Regions from separate parts of the Bradyrhizobium sp. C-145 genome, predicted to be linked through region 4. Evidence: predicted binding sites of a transcription regulator. Region 4 holds the regulator's gene; each other region holds the start of a gene.

Region 1 (3,548 bases), 3.2 Mb from region 4:
GCCTGGCCCACCGACAGGTCCATCGGAAAGGTCGATTCATCCTTGCGCAGGCCGATGGCCTCGCCGCCGGTCGCGAAATGCCCCGTGCGGCTGTCGGACGCAGCAGCTGCCTCGGGCATCAGCATGCCGATGTGCCGGCCCATCACCTCGTCAGCCCGGTAGCCGAACAAGCGCTCGCAGGCCGGATTGAACAACAGGATTCGATCCTGCGCATCGAACAGGATGACCCCGTCGACCGCGGTCTCGACGATTGCGGTGAGGCGCGCCATGCTGTCGCGCATCGCGCGCTGGGCTTCCCCGACCTGCTGGAGCAGGAGCGTCGCGTCCCGGCTCTTGATTTCCTCCTCCTCGAGCGCGGCCTGGACCTGCCGCAGCTCGAACGGAGAGGGAATCGTCAGGATCTTCGGCAGCAGCGGCCAGAGCGCAGCGGCGGTCACCACGGACGCGACCGCTGTGGTCGCCTTTACGAGGCCTTCGATGCCATAGATCGGGACCCAAAGCGTGTAGATCGACAGCACATGGGTCAGGCCGCACGCCATGATGAAGATCGCGAACGCCCAGTAGACCCAACCGAATTTGAGGTCGCGCCGCTTGGTGACGAGGATCGCGAGCGCGAACGGGATCGAAAAATAAGCGGCGGCGATGCAGGCGTCGGAAACGACATGGAGCCAGATCAGTTCGGGTTCCCACAACAGGCAAATGCCGTGCGGCGACAGCATCGAGGAGTCGAGGAGACGTTCAAAATAGGCCCACATAATTCCACCCCGGGAAGACGTGCGAGCCGGGGGCGGCTCGCGCGAATGGTGTCGCTGGACGATTCTACCACCTAACGTCTCACTCATCGGTGTGCACGCCAAGGGGCAGGCTATCAAGGCTATGGCGAGGCTCGATTTTTCAGGCCGGCACGATTGCGGGGGCATGCCGCGCCGGTTGCGGGCGCGACGGGCCGCCACGAATCATGGCGGCGGGCCGCCGCGCTTGCTGCTGTTCCACGGTCGCGCTAGGACAGGCCATGGCGGTGTCCTCCAGCACATGCATCCCGCGATGACGACCCCGGTCGCACTCACCATCGCCGGCTCCGATTCGAGCGGCGGCGCCGGCATCCAGGCGGACCTGAAGACTTTTGCCGCGCTCGGCGTCTATGGCGCCTCCGCCATCACGGCGCTGACGGCGCAGAACACGCGCGGCGTCACCGGCATTCACGCGGTGCCGGCGGAGTTCGTCACCGCACAGATCGATGCGGTGTTTTCCGATCTCGATGTCGGCGCGGTGAAGATCGGCATGGTGGCCCAGGCCGCCAGCATCGAGGCGATCGCGGCCGCGCTGTCGCGCTGGGCGCCGCGCCACGTGGTGCTCGATCCCGTGATGGTGGCAACATCAGGCGACCGCCTGCTGGCCTCCGAGGCCGTCGCAGCGTTGCGCACGAGACTGATACCGCTGGCCTCGGTGATCACGCCGAACCTGCCCGAGGCGGCCGCGCTGCTCGAGGAGCCCGTGGCGGAAAGCAAGGCCGAGATCGAAAGCCAGGGGCGCCGCCTGCTGGCGCTCGGCTGCCGCGCAGTCCTGGTCAAGGGCGGGCACGGCGAGGGCGCCGAGAGCATCGACTATCTGGTCGATGCCGACAGCACCATCGCGCTCGCTGCGCCGCGCCTCGCCACCAATAACACCCATGGCACCGGCTGCTCGCTGTCCTCGGCCGTCGCGGCGGGGCTTGCCAGGGGCGAGGATCTCGAGCAAGCAGTGCGCAATGCCAAATCCTGGATCAGCGCCGCGATCGGAGCCGCCGACCGCTTCAGCGTCGGGCATGGCCACGGGCCGATCCATCATTTCCACAAGTTTTACTGACGCGGGCTCGCTCAACCTCTCCCGCTTGCGGGAGAGGTCGCGCCGAAAGGCGCGGGTGAGGGCTCTCTCCACTCGGGGGTCATCGCTTGAGGAGGCACCCTCACCCCAACCCTCTCCCGCAGCGGGAGAGGGAGCGCACTTGCCTCGTGGGTTCCAGCGCGAATCTGGTCTGGCCGCTGCGGCGCCATGTCGCCTGATTGTCGCATGCGACTGATATTCGCGGGGAGGGCGAGGCAAGGCGTGATTCGTATTTGAAGGTGCCTCGAAGGTTCAATCGGTCATCCCCCTGTCACGGGACATTGTTACAGGCTGGCGCATGGGAAGCTACGATGTGAGTGATGAAAGCCCGGAGCGGCGCTTTCGCACGTTGTTCATCTCCGACGTCCATCTCGGAGCCCGCGGTTCTCAAGCCGACCTTCTGCTAGACTTTCTGCGCTACCACGATGCCGACACCATTTATCTCGTCGGCGACATCGTCGACGGCTGGGCGCTGAAATCGAGCTGGCACTGGCCGCAATCGCACAACGACCTGGTCCAGAAGCTGCTGCGCAAGGCGCGCAAGGGCGCCAAAATCATCTACATTCCCGGCAATCACGATGAGTTCCTGCGCAATTATTACGGCACTCATTTCGGCGGCATCGACGTGGTCGAGAACACCGTCCACACCGGCGTCGACGGCAAGCGCTATCTCGTCATCCACGGCGACATCTTCGACCTCGTGGTGCAGAACGCGCGCTGGCTCGCCCATCTCGGCGACAAGGCCTACGACTTCGCGATCCAGATGAATCGCTTGGTCAATTTCTTCCGCCGCCTGTTCGGCGTGCCCTATTGGTCGCTGTCGCAATGGGCCAAGCAGAAGGTCAAGAACGCCGTCAACTATATCGGCGCGTTCGAGCAGGCGCTCGCCGCCGAGGCGCGGCGCCATGAGGCCGACGGCGTGATCTGCGGCCACATACACTATGCCGTGATCCGCGACGAGGCCGGCATCCGTTACATGAATTGCGGCGACTGGGTCGAGAGCTGCACGGCCCTCGTCGAGCACGACGACGGCCATTTCGAGATCATCACCTGGGCGGATCATTTGCAGAAGCCCGCACAAGTCCCGCAGGTCGCGGCAAGAGCTGCCTGATGAGAGCTGCCTGATGCGCATCCTGGTCGCGACCGACGCCTGGCACCCGCAAGTCAACGGTGTGGTTCGGACGCTGACCAAGCTTGCTGACGCCGCCGAGGGGCTCGGCGTCGCGTTCACGTTCCTGACGCCGCAATCGTTCCGCACCTTCGCGATGCCGAGCTATCGCGACGTGCGCCTCGCGATGCCGCGTCCGGCGCGAATTGCAAAGCTGATCGAGGAGGCGCGCCCGGACAGCATCCACATTGCGACGGAGGGGCCGATCGGCCTGATGGTCCGCCGCTATTGCCGCCAGCGCAAGCTGCCGTTCACGACCAGCTTCCACACCCGCTTTCCCGAATATGTCCGTGCCCGCGTGCCGGTGCCGGGCTCGCTGATCTGGCGCGCGCTGCGCCGCTTCCATGCGCCCAGCCGTGCCGTGATGGCGGCAACGCCTGCGCTCGCCCGCGAGCTCGGCGATCGCGGCTTCGACAATGTCGTGCTGTGGCCGCGCGGCGTCGACACCGATTTGTTCCACCCGCGCGCGATCGACCTCTGTCTGCCGGCGCCGGTGTTCCTGTCGGTCGGCCGGGTT
Region 2 (3,548 bases), 500 kb from region 4:
CTTCGCAGGGCGGCCCCAAGGTTCCCGCCGACGCCTCCGTCACCTCGACCGTCGGCATCGGCCCGCGCTCCGAGGGCGGCTTCGGTCTCGACATCGATCTGGCCGTCTCGCTGCCCGGCCTGGCCCGCGCCGAGGCCGAGGCGCTGGTCGAGAAGGCGCACCAGGTGTGCCCATACTCCAACGCCACGCGCGGCAATGTCGACGTTCGCCTGACGGTCGTCTGACCGGAAGTGCGGATTGGCTGGCCCGAGATCCCCCTCGGGCCGGCCGCTTCCGTGGATTTCCCACTTCGCGGGATTGAGACGCTGGGGCGCATACGGCCCTACGCGCGGGGCCATTGCTGGCGTGCACGAACCTCGCTAGGCCTGTGATCAAACGTCGACACACGGGAAGCGAAGGCATGAGTTCTGAAGCCGCCACAGGTGCCATGAGCGGATTGCGCGTCATCGATCTCACGCGCGTGCTCGGCGGTCCCTATTGCACCCAGATCCTCGCCGACCACGGCGCCGACGTCATCAAGGTCGAGCCGCCCGCGGGCGACGAGGTGCGCGAATGGGGCCCTCCCTTCCACGAGGAGGACGCGGCCTACTTCGTCGGCATCAACCGCAACAAGCGCTCGATCGGCCTCGACCTCGCCTCCGAGGGCGGCCGTGCCGTGCTGCTGAAGATGCTGGAGACGGCCGACGTCCTGATCGAGAATTTCAAGCCGGGCACCCTTGAGAAATGGGGCATCGGCAACGAAGTGCTGCGCGCAAAATTCCCGCGCCTCGTGCATTGCCGGATCTGCGGCTTCGGCGCCGACGGCCCGCGTGGCGGCAATCCCGGCTATGACGCCATCATCCAGGCCATGACCGGCATGATCGCCGCGACCGGCTCGCCGGAGAGCGGCCCAATGCGGATCGGCGTGCCGCTGGTCGACATCACCACCGGCCTTTATGCGGCGATCGGCATCCTGATGGCGCTGTCGGAGCGGCAGCGCTCGGGGCTTGGCCAGTTCCTGGAAACGACGCTGTACGAGACCGGCCTTGCCATCATGCATCCGCACACCGCGAATTATTTCATGCATGGCAAGCCGCCCTCGCTCACCGGCAACGAGCATCCCAACCTCGTGCCCTACGCGATCTTCCCGACGAAAACCGACAACATCTTCATCGGGGTCGGCAATGACGGCACCTTCCGCAAGCTCTGTAAGGAGATCGGCAAGCCCGAGCTCGGCACCGATCCGCGCTTTGCCCGCAACAAGGACCGCATCGCCAATCGCGAGGCGCTACGCGCCGAGCTTGCCGTCGTGTTCAGCCAGCATGAGGCCGAGCCGCTGTGCAATCGCCTGCTCGCGGCCGGCCTGCCGGCAGGCCCGGTGCAGAAAATCGACCAGGCGCTGACCAACCCGCACACGATCGCGCGCGGCGATATCATCGAGAAGGACTGGTACAAGGGCGTGGCCTCGCCGATCCGGCTCGATCGCAGCAAGCCCAGCCTGCGCCGCCTGCCGCCGAAATTCAGCCAGCACTCGGCGGAGGTGCTGGGCGAGTTCCGCTACTCCAGGGCGGAGATCGAGGCGATGGTCGAAAAGGGCGTGGTCTGCGGCCCCGAGCGCAAGCGCTGAGATAAGAGAGATTGAGCGGCGGCGCCGGTCCGCTCCCTCCCCCGCTTGCGGGGGAGGCTGGGGAGAGGGTGTCTCCAAAACGGGACAATCCCCAAGCGGAGAGAGCCCTCACCCGCGCCTTCGGCGCGACCTCTCCCGCAAGCGGGAGAGGTTAATCTGCGGCCGCATCGAGCCCCCATGCCACTCTCCTTTCGCGGCAACACCGCACTTGTCGTGATGCTGCACCGCGAGCGTAGCAGGCTGCCCCTTCGTCTTCGCCTATTTTCCGGCTTCCCTTTTCCAGCGCTTGCCGCTTTCGTTTCGGCCGCTTACACAGTCATGTGAACGTCATATGGCGCTGCTAGCGCAAGCGCTTCTTTATTGACGGGCAAGGGAGGTTTTCTTGATGGCTCTTCGACATTTTGGTGCGGCTGCGGCTGTTGCAATCACGGTTGGCTTGTCGGCCTCGCCGGCCCTGGCCGTGACTGAAATCCAGTGGTGGCACGCGATGACCGGCGCCAACAACGACGTCATCGTCAAGCTCGCGAACGACTTCAACGCATCGCAGAGCGATTACAAGGTGATCCCGACCTACAAAGGCAATTACGCCGACACGATGAACGCCGGCATCGCCGCCTTCCGCGCCGGCAACGCCCCGCACATCATGCAAGTGTTCGAGGTCGGCACCGCGACCATGATGGCCGCGACCGGCGCGGTGAAGCCGGTGTACAAGCTGATGGCCGAGACCGGCGAGAAATTCGATCCGAAGGCCTATCTGCCCGCGATCACCGGTTACTACTCGACCTCGAAGGGCGAGATGCTGTCCTTCCCCTTCAACTCGTCGTCGACGGTGATGTGGGTCAATCTCGACGAGCTGAAGAAGGCCAATGTCGAGATCCCGAAGACCTGGCCGCAGGTGTTCGACGCCGCCAAGAAGCTGCACGACAACGGCCATCCGACCTGCGGCTTCTCCAACTCCTGGGTCACCTGGGTCAATCTCGAGCAGCTCTCCGCCTGGCACAACGTGCCGCTGTCGACCAAGGCCAACGGCCTCGACGGTTTCGACACCGTGCTCGAGTTCAACAGCCCGGTCCAGGTCAAGCACCTCGAGAAGCTGGTCGAACTCCAGAAGGACAAGACCTACGACTATGCCGGCCGCACCAACACCGGTGAAGGCCGCTTCACGTCAGGTGAATGCCCGCTCTATCTGACCTCTTCGGCATTCTTCGGCAACGTCAAGGCGCAGGCCAAGTTCAACTTCACCGCCGTCCCGATGCCCTATTATCCCGACGTGAAGGGCGCGCCGCAGAACTCGATCATCGGCGGTGCCTCGCTCTGGGTCATGGGTGGCAAGTCGGCCGACGATTATAAGGGTGTCGCGAAATTCCTGAGCTTCCTCTCCGATACCGATCGCCAAGTCTACATCCACAAGGCCTCGGGCTATCTGCCGATCACCAAGGCGGCCTATGAGAAGGCCAAGGCGGAAGGCTTCTACAAGGATCAGCCCTATCTCGAGACCCCGCTGCTCGAGCTGACCAACAAGGAGCCGACCGAGAACTCCCGCGGCCTGCGCCTCGGCAACATGGTCCAGCTCCGTGACGTCTGGTCGGAAGAGATCGAGCAGGCGCTCGCCGGCAAGAAGACCGCCAAGCAGGCGCTGGATGCCGCCGTCGAGCGCGGCAACACGATGCTGCGCCAGTTCGAAAAGACCGCCGTCAAGTGAGGCGATCAGCGGCAGGCCGGTAACCCGGCCTGCCGCTCCTGCGGGCATCATGCAAAAGCAAGCCATTTTCCAATCGAAGCTATTGCCCTACGCGCTGGTTGCGCCGCAGCTCGCGATCGTGCTGATTTTCTTCTATTGGCCGGCCTTGCAGGCGGTGATCCAGTCCTACCTGCTCCAGGACGCCTTCGGTCTTTCGACCAGCTTCGTCTGGTTCGACAATTATCTCGAACTTCTGAAGGA
Region 3 (3,548 bases), 3.6 Mb from region 4:
GGTGCTGGCGACGCTTGGCGCGCTTGCACTGAAACGATCTGTCCGTGTCGTCCTGACACGGCAGCAGATGTACGGCTTGGGCTACCGTCCCATGACCATCGAGCACGTTGCGCTCGGCGCAAAGCCTGACGGCACGCTCGATGCCGTCACCCACGAAGCCACTGCCGTCACCTCGCGGTTTGAGGATTTCTCGCGCAACGATACCGGCTGGGGGGAGCAGCTCTACAAGAGCCGCAACAGCCGCCTCTCCCATAAGCTCGTCCACCTCGACGTCGCCACCCCCTGCGACATGCGCGCGCCGGGCGCGGCATCGGGCGTCTGCGCGCTCGAATGCGCCATGGACGAATTGGCCGTCGCGCTCAAGCTCGACCCGATCGAGCTGCGGCTGAAGTGCTACTCGGATCTCGACCAGAGCGGGGACCTGCCCTACACCAGCAAGCAGTTGCGCGCATGCTACGCCAGGGGCGCAGAAGCCTTCGGCTGGGCCCGGCGCAATCCCGCGCCGCGCTCCATGCGCGACGGCAACGACCTGGTCGGCTGGGGCATGGCGACAGGCGTCTGGGAGGCGCTGCAGATGCCGGTCGCCGTCCGCATCGTTCTGACATCGAACGGCCATGCCGAGGTCTCCTGTGCCGCATCTGATATCGGCACCGGCACCTACACCATCGTGTCGCAAGTAGCGGCCGATGCCCTCGGGCTGCCGATCGAGAACATCAGCGTCAAGCTCGCGGACTCGACCCTGCCGCAGGCGCCGGTGGAAGGCGGCTCGTGGATGGCCGCCTCGAGCGCTCACGCCGTATTAGGAGCGGCCGAGGAGATTCGCCGGGAACTCGCGCGTCACGCTAAGGCGATGCCTGCCTCGCCACTCGGCAGCGTCGATGCGTCGGACATCATTCTCGTCGACGGAACTATCGCCAAGGCCGGCGACAGGAACCGTGCCGTCTCGATCGCCGATGCAATGCGCCACAGCAAGCTCGAGCGGATCGAAAGGGAGAAGCTCAACGAGTTTGCCGAGGACAAGTCGCATGCCCGCAACACGCATTCGGCGGTTTTCGCCGAGGTGAAGATCGACGAGCAGCTCGGCGTCATCCGCGTCGCGCGGGTCGTGAGCGCGGTCGCCGCCGGGCGCATCCTGAACACCAAGACGGGCCGCAGCCAGATCATGGGCGGCGTGGTCTGGGGAATCGGAATGGCGCTGCACGAGGAGACGGTGATGGATCACCGCTTCGGCCGCATCATGAACGCGAATATCGCCGAGTACCACATTCCCGTGAATGCCGACATTCACGACATCGACGTCATTTTCGTCGACGAGCCCGACGACCGGATCAACAGGCTCGGCGTCAAGGGCCTCGGCGAGATCGGCATCGTCGGCGTGCCTGCGGCGATTGCGAACGCCGTCTATCATGCCACCGGCAAGCGCATCCGGCGCTTCCCGATCACGCTGGACAAGCTGATCGACTGAGCGGGCGCGTCGTCGTGCTGTTTGCGAACGAGCATCTCCACGAGCGCCAATAGATGATCGTCACCCTGAGGTGCCGATATGCGGTGCGGCGCACCGCATATCGGCCTCGAAGGGCGACAGCCCAGCCGCTGCATCCCGGCCGTTCATCCTTCGAGGCTTCCCGATGGGACGCTCCGCGCCCCATCACTCGCGCCTCAGGATGACGGATCGAGTTTAGGCGCCGCAGGCCAGTCTCGCTCTTGTCATCCAGCTGTCATCGAATGTGCCGAGAGCTGTATCTCTCGCACATTCGGGACCCGACATGGACTATTTCAAGCGCTTCAACTTCCTCTTCGCCGCACCTGTATTCGACGCCGACGATCTCGAAGGCGTCCGTTTCAATCAGATCATCGAGGAGATCCAGCGCTCCGGCTTCGAGGTGGTCCGAGCCCGCAAGCTGGAGGATGCCGAGATGGCGGTGCAGACCGATGCCGCGATCGGCTGCATGGTGGTGGACTGGGGCAAGAAGGGCCTCGAGGGCAGGACCTCGGCGCTGATCAATCTGATGCGGCGCCGGGGCCTCGATTTCCCCATCATCCTCTTGATCCGTCGCAAGCGGTTCGAGGATTTGCCGGTCGAAGTGCTCGATTTCATCGACGGTTATGTCTTCCTGTCGGAGGAGACGCCGACCTTCATCGCCAAGAACCTGATCAGCCGGCTGAAGCAATATGCCGAGACGCTGAAGACGCCGTTCTTCGGTGCGCTGGTCGACTATGCCGAGGAAGGCAACCAGCTCTGGACCTGTCCGGGGCACAATGGCGGCGTGTTCTACAACCGCAGCCCGATCGGGCGCGTCTTCGTCGAGCATCTCGGCGAGTCCGTATTCCGCGACGACCTCGACAATTCCGTGCTCGATCTCGGCGACCTCCTCACCCATGAAGGGCCCGCGCTGAAGGCGCAGAAGGAAGCTGCCCAGATCTTCGGCGCGGAGAAGACTTATTTCGTGCTTAACGGCACCTCGACCTCGAACAAGGTCGCGCTCGGCGCGCTCGTCACCGACGGCGACCTCGTGCTGTTCGATCGCAACAACCACAAGGCCGCCCATCACGGCGCACTGATGATCAATGGCGGTGTCCCGGTCTACGTGCCGACCATCCGCAACGCCTGGGGCCTGATCGGCCCGATGCGCTGGGACATGCTCGATGAGAAGGCCTTGCGCGAGACGATCCGCAATCACCCGCTGGTCACCGACAACGACGCCTGGCGCAAGGAGCGGCCGTTCCGCGTCGCCGTGGTCGAGCAGTGCACCTATGACGGCTCGATCCACAGCGCCGACATGATCCTGAAACGGATCGGCCATCTCTGCGAGTACATCCTGTTTGACGAGGCCTGGGCCGGCTTCATGAAATTCCACCCGCTCTATGCCGGCCGCTTCGCCATGGGCCTGGCCAACCTTCCGCCCGAGGCGCCCGGCATCATCGCGACGCAGTCGACCCACAAGCAGCTCGCAAGCTTTTCGCAGGCATCCCAAATCCACATCAAGGACCGCCATATCCGCGGCCAGAAGCGGCGCGTCGAGCACCGCCGCTTCAACGAGAGCTTCATGCAGCACGCGTCCACGTCACCGTTCTATCCGCTGTTCGCCTCGCTCGACGTCGGCGCACAGATGATGAAGGGGCGCTCCGGCGAAGTGCTGTGGGACGACACGATCCGCCTCGGCATCGAGCTGCGCAAGAAGATCCGCGCGATGCGCCGGGAGTTCGAGGAGAAGGAGCAAAATCCGGACCGGCGCTGGTTCTTCGAGCCGTTCGTGCCGGATCGCGTCGCCATTCCCGATGTCAGCCGCCCTGGCGCTGCGCACAACGTCGCGTGGGAAACGCTCTCGACCGACGAACTCGCCACCAATCCCGCGCTGTGGCAGCTCTCCCCCGACAGCACCTGGCATGGTTTCCCCGGCCTCACCGAAGGCTTTGCCATGACCGACCCGAACAAGCTGACGCTGCTGACGCCTGGTTTCGACCGCAGCACCGGCGCCTATGCCGAGCACGGCATCCCCGCGCCGGTCGTCGCGCAATATCTGCGCGAGAACCGCATCGTCCCCGAG
Region 4 (3,548 bases):
CGAAGCTTTCGCTGCACAGGCGCGCCGCCAGTTTCTCACCGTCCGGGCTTTGGAACAGGTTCGACATGTGCCAGAGCTTGGTCGCCTGCTCCTGCAATGCCTTGACCAGCGCGGGATGGGCATGGCCGAGCGCGTTCACCGCAACGCCCGACGTGAAATCGAGATAGCGATCGCCATTGGTCGCGATCAGCCAGCAGCCTTCGCCGCGCTCGAAACCAAGGTCGACCCTGGCGAAAACGGGAAGCAGATGCGGCGCGGCGCTGTTGGTCATGACCATCACTTGGATGTTGCATTTGAATGTTGAGACCTGCCTGGCGTGCCTTGCGCAGCGCACCATTGACCGGTCCGGAAAACGAAACGTGCCGCCTTTTAAGGGCGGCACGCGGCACTATCTTATGCCTGGCAAGACCGGTGTCAATGCCGCCTGGAAAGCCTCGCGAAACGCTGAATCCGTAGTCTTGCGGTGCCGATTTTGCGGGGTTTTCACCACGGAACATGTGGAAGCGAGTCGGCGGACTCTTGCGCGGGAGTCACGCCATATTGTAGCGTTTGGCCTGTCAGATACGACATCTCGTGCAGCGGTTCTGATCCTCTAAGTCCTCATGTACCGGCGTAAACGTTCGGGCGTCAGTAGCGCGCCCGGCGAGCCTTAAGGGATTCTGGCGGCACGGGTTTTTCAAGGCTTAGGCATTCGCTGTGAGGCCCCAGGATGGCGGCGCGCAGCGAGGGAAAGGGTGCAATGACGGTTTTGACCTGGTCCGACGATCGCGTCGAGCAGCTGAAAAAGCTCTGGGAGGCCGGACTTTCGGCCAGCCAGATCGCGGCCGAGCTCGGCAATGTGACCCGCAATGCCGTGATCGGCAAAGTGCACAGGCTCGGCCTGTCGGGCCGCGCCAAGAGCCCATCTTCGGCCGCGCCGCGGCCGCGCAAGGCGCGCCCAGCACAGCACATGATGCGGGTGACCCGGCCGATCTCGCGCGGCAACACCGCGCTGGCGCAGGCCTTCGAGGTCGAGGTGGAGGCCGAACCGGTCACCTACGACAACGTGGTGCCGATGAGCCAGCGGCTGTCGCTGCTGGAATTGAACGAGGCAACCTGCCACTGGCCGGTCGGCGATCCATCGAGCCCGGATTTCTTCTTCTGCGGCGGCAGGGCGCTGTCCGGCCTGCCCTACTGTGCCCAGCACTCGCGCGTGGCGTATCAGCCGGCCGCGGATCGGCGGCGGGCGCCGGCCAAGCCGAGCACGCGGTGAGTTTGTTCTGAGATCGAAACGGCAGCCGTCACGCGATGACGGCTCTACAAATCCGATGTCGTCCCGGACAAGCGCGCCTCAAGCGCGCGTAGATCCGGGACCCACAGCCACCGCAAGCTGTGGCTACGGGGACTCGAAGTTACTTTTTTAGCGCAACAATCACTCCCTGTGCTATGGGTCCCGGATCTGCGCTTACGCTTGTCCGGGACGACAGTGAGAGTGTGGCAGCCGCCTGCTAAAGCAACACCGCCTAACTTAGGTCTGCTCCGCCTTCGCAAACCGATCATCCAGCGCATAGCCGGCGCCGCGGACTGTGCGGATCGGGTCCTGCTCGCGGCCGAGATTGAGCAGCTTGCGTAGGCGGCCGATATGGACGTCGACGGTGCGCTCGTCGATATAGATGTCGCGGCCCCAGACGCTATCGAGCAGCTGCTCGCGCGAGAACACGCGGCCGGGATGCTCCAGGAAGAACTCCAGCAGGCGATATTCGGTCGGGCCGAGATCGATCGGCCGGCCAGAGCGCGCCACGCGGCGCTTGTCGCGATCGAGCTCGATGTCGCCATAGGCGAGCACGGTGGCGAGCCGCTCCGGGCTTGCCCGTCGCAAGAGCCCCTTCACGCGCGCGAGCAGCTCCGGCACCGAGAACGGCTTGACGATGTAGTCGTCGGCGCCGGTCGCAAGACCCCGCACCCGCTCGCTCTCCTCGCCGCGCGCGGTGAGCATGATGATCGGGAGTTGCTTGGTCTCGGGACGGGTGCGCAGCCGCCGGCACAGCTCGATGCCTGATAGTCCCGGCAGCATCCAGTCGAGCACGATCAGATCGGGGATGTGTTCCTTGAGGCGGGTGTCGGCGTCGTCGCCGCGCATCACCGTCTCCACGTCATAGCCGTCGCCTTCGAGGTTGTAACGGAGAAGCTCGGTGAGAGCTTCCTCGTCCTCAACCACCATGATGCGTGCGCCCATGTTGTCGTCGCTCCCTCAGGTATTCGGTACCGTCGTGGCGAAGGTCGTCATGTCGCCCTTCGGCCGCTTGTCGGTGATCGCCTGACCCTCGATCATGTAGAACACTGTTTCGGCGATGTTGGTGGCGTGGTCACCGATCCGCTCGATGTTCTTGGCGCAGAACATCAGATGGATGCAGAACGAGATGTTGCGCGGATCCTCCATCATGTAGGTGAGGAGCTCGCGGAACAGCGAGGTGCAGATGGCGTCGACTTCCTCGTCGCCCTTCCACACCGCCATTGCCGCCGGCAGATCATGCGCGGCATAGGCGTCCAGCACCGACTTGACCTGCTGCTGCACGAGGTCGGTCATGTGCTCCAGGCCGCGGAACAGTTTTAGCGGATGGAAGTCCGTCTCCAGCGCCGCAACGCGCTTGCCCATGTTCTTGGCGAGGTCGCCGATGCGCTCGAGATCGGTGGCGACGCGCATGGCGCCGACAATCTCGCGCAGATCCACCGCCATCGGCTGGCGGCGGGCGATGGTGAGCACGGCGCGCTCCTCGATGCGCTTCTGCAGCGCGTCGAGCTCGGCGTCGGTGGTGACGACGCGCTGGCCGAGCGCGACGTCGCGGCGGATCAGCGCGTCGACGGAATCGACGATCATGCGCTCGGCGATGCCGCCCATCTCGGCGACCAGGCGGGTGAGCTCCTGGAGGTCGGTGTCGAAGGCCTTTGCGGTATGTTCAGTACCCATGTCCCGTCTCCTCAGCCGAACCGGCCGGTGATGTAATCCTGCGTACGCCGGTCGCTCGGCGACGTGAAGATCTTGCTGGTGTCGTCGAACTCGATCAGTTCGCCGAGATACATGAAGGCGGTCTTGTCGGAGACGCGCGCCGCCTGCTGCATGTTGTGGGTGACGATCGCGATCGTGTAGTTCTCGGACAGTTCCTGGATCAGCTCCTCGACCTTGGCGGTCGAGATCGGATCGAGCGCCGAGCAGGGCTCGTCGAACAAGATCACTTCAGGCCGCACCGCGACCGTGCGGGCGATGCAGAGGCGCTGCTGCTGGCCGCCGGAGAGCGACAGGCCCGAGGCGTTGAGCTTGTCCTTGACCTCGTTCCACAGCGCGCCGCCGCGCAGCGCCTTCTCGACCCGGTCGTCCATCTCGGACTTCGAGATCTTCTCGTAGAGGCGGATGCCGAAGGCGATGTTCTCGTAGATCGTCATCGGGAACGGCGTCGGCTTCTGGAACACCATGCCGACCCGGGCGCGCAGCAGATTGAGGTCGAGCTTGGGATCGAGAATGTTGGTCTGGTCGAGCATCAGCTGACCGGTCACGCGCTGGCCCGGATAGA

Evidence for each region. Region 4 encodes PhoB, which activates phosphate uptake and scavenging genes when phosphate is short. Its sites were predicted from a motif close to TGTCATNNANCTGTCAT; they were not measured.
Region 1: the regulator PhoB is predicted to act here: its motif matches at 2,122-2,138, upstream of LRP30_RS27195 (UDP-2,3-diacylglucosamine diphosphatase).
Region 2: the regulator PhoB is predicted to act here: its motif matches at 1,921-1,937, upstream of ugpB (sn-glycerol-3-phosphate ABC transporter substrate-binding protein UgpB).
Region 3: the regulator PhoB is predicted to act here: its motif matches at 1,706-1,722, upstream of LRP30_RS14025 (Orn/Lys/Arg decarboxylase N-terminal domain-containing protein).

What each region holds. Positions count from the first base shown of each region.
Region 1 is NZ_CP088150.1:5,743,767-5,747,314, reverse strand. It holds gene LRP30_RS27205 (PAS domain-containing sensor histidine kinase) at 1-755, opposite strand, end outside; gene thiD (bifunctional hydroxymethylpyrimidine kinase/phosphomethylpyrimidine kinase) at 1,045-1,845, shown strand; gene LRP30_RS27195 (UDP-2,3-diacylglucosamine diphosphatase) at 2,162-2,974, shown strand; gene LRP30_RS27190 (glycosyltransferase family 1 protein) at 2,988-3,548, shown strand, end outside.
Region 2 is NZ_CP088150.1:9,433,763-9,437,310, forward strand. It holds gene LRP30_RS44380 (organic hydroperoxide resistance protein) at 1-224, shown strand, start outside; gene LRP30_RS44385 (CaiB/BaiF CoA-transferase family protein) at 401-1,606, shown strand; gene ugpB (sn-glycerol-3-phosphate ABC transporter substrate-binding protein UgpB) at 1,992-3,308, shown strand; gene ugpA (sn-glycerol-3-phosphate ABC transporter permease UgpA) at 3,358-3,548, shown strand, end outside.
Region 3 is NZ_CP088150.1:3,037,496-3,041,043, reverse strand. It holds gene LRP30_RS14030 (xanthine dehydrogenase family protein molybdopterin-binding subunit) at 1-1,465, shown strand, start outside; gene LRP30_RS14025 (Orn/Lys/Arg decarboxylase N-terminal domain-containing protein) at 1,767-3,548, shown strand, end outside.
Region 4 is NZ_CP088150.1:8,935,477-8,939,024, forward strand. It holds gene LRP30_RS42075 (aspartate aminotransferase family protein) at 1-271, opposite strand, end outside; gene LRP30_RS42080 (GcrA family cell cycle regulator) at 740-1,252, shown strand; gene phoB (phosphate regulon transcriptional regulator PhoB) at 1,508-2,215, opposite strand; gene phoU (phosphate signaling complex protein PhoU) at 2,231-2,947, opposite strand; gene pstB (phosphate ABC transporter ATP-binding protein PstB) at 2,959-3,548, opposite strand, start outside.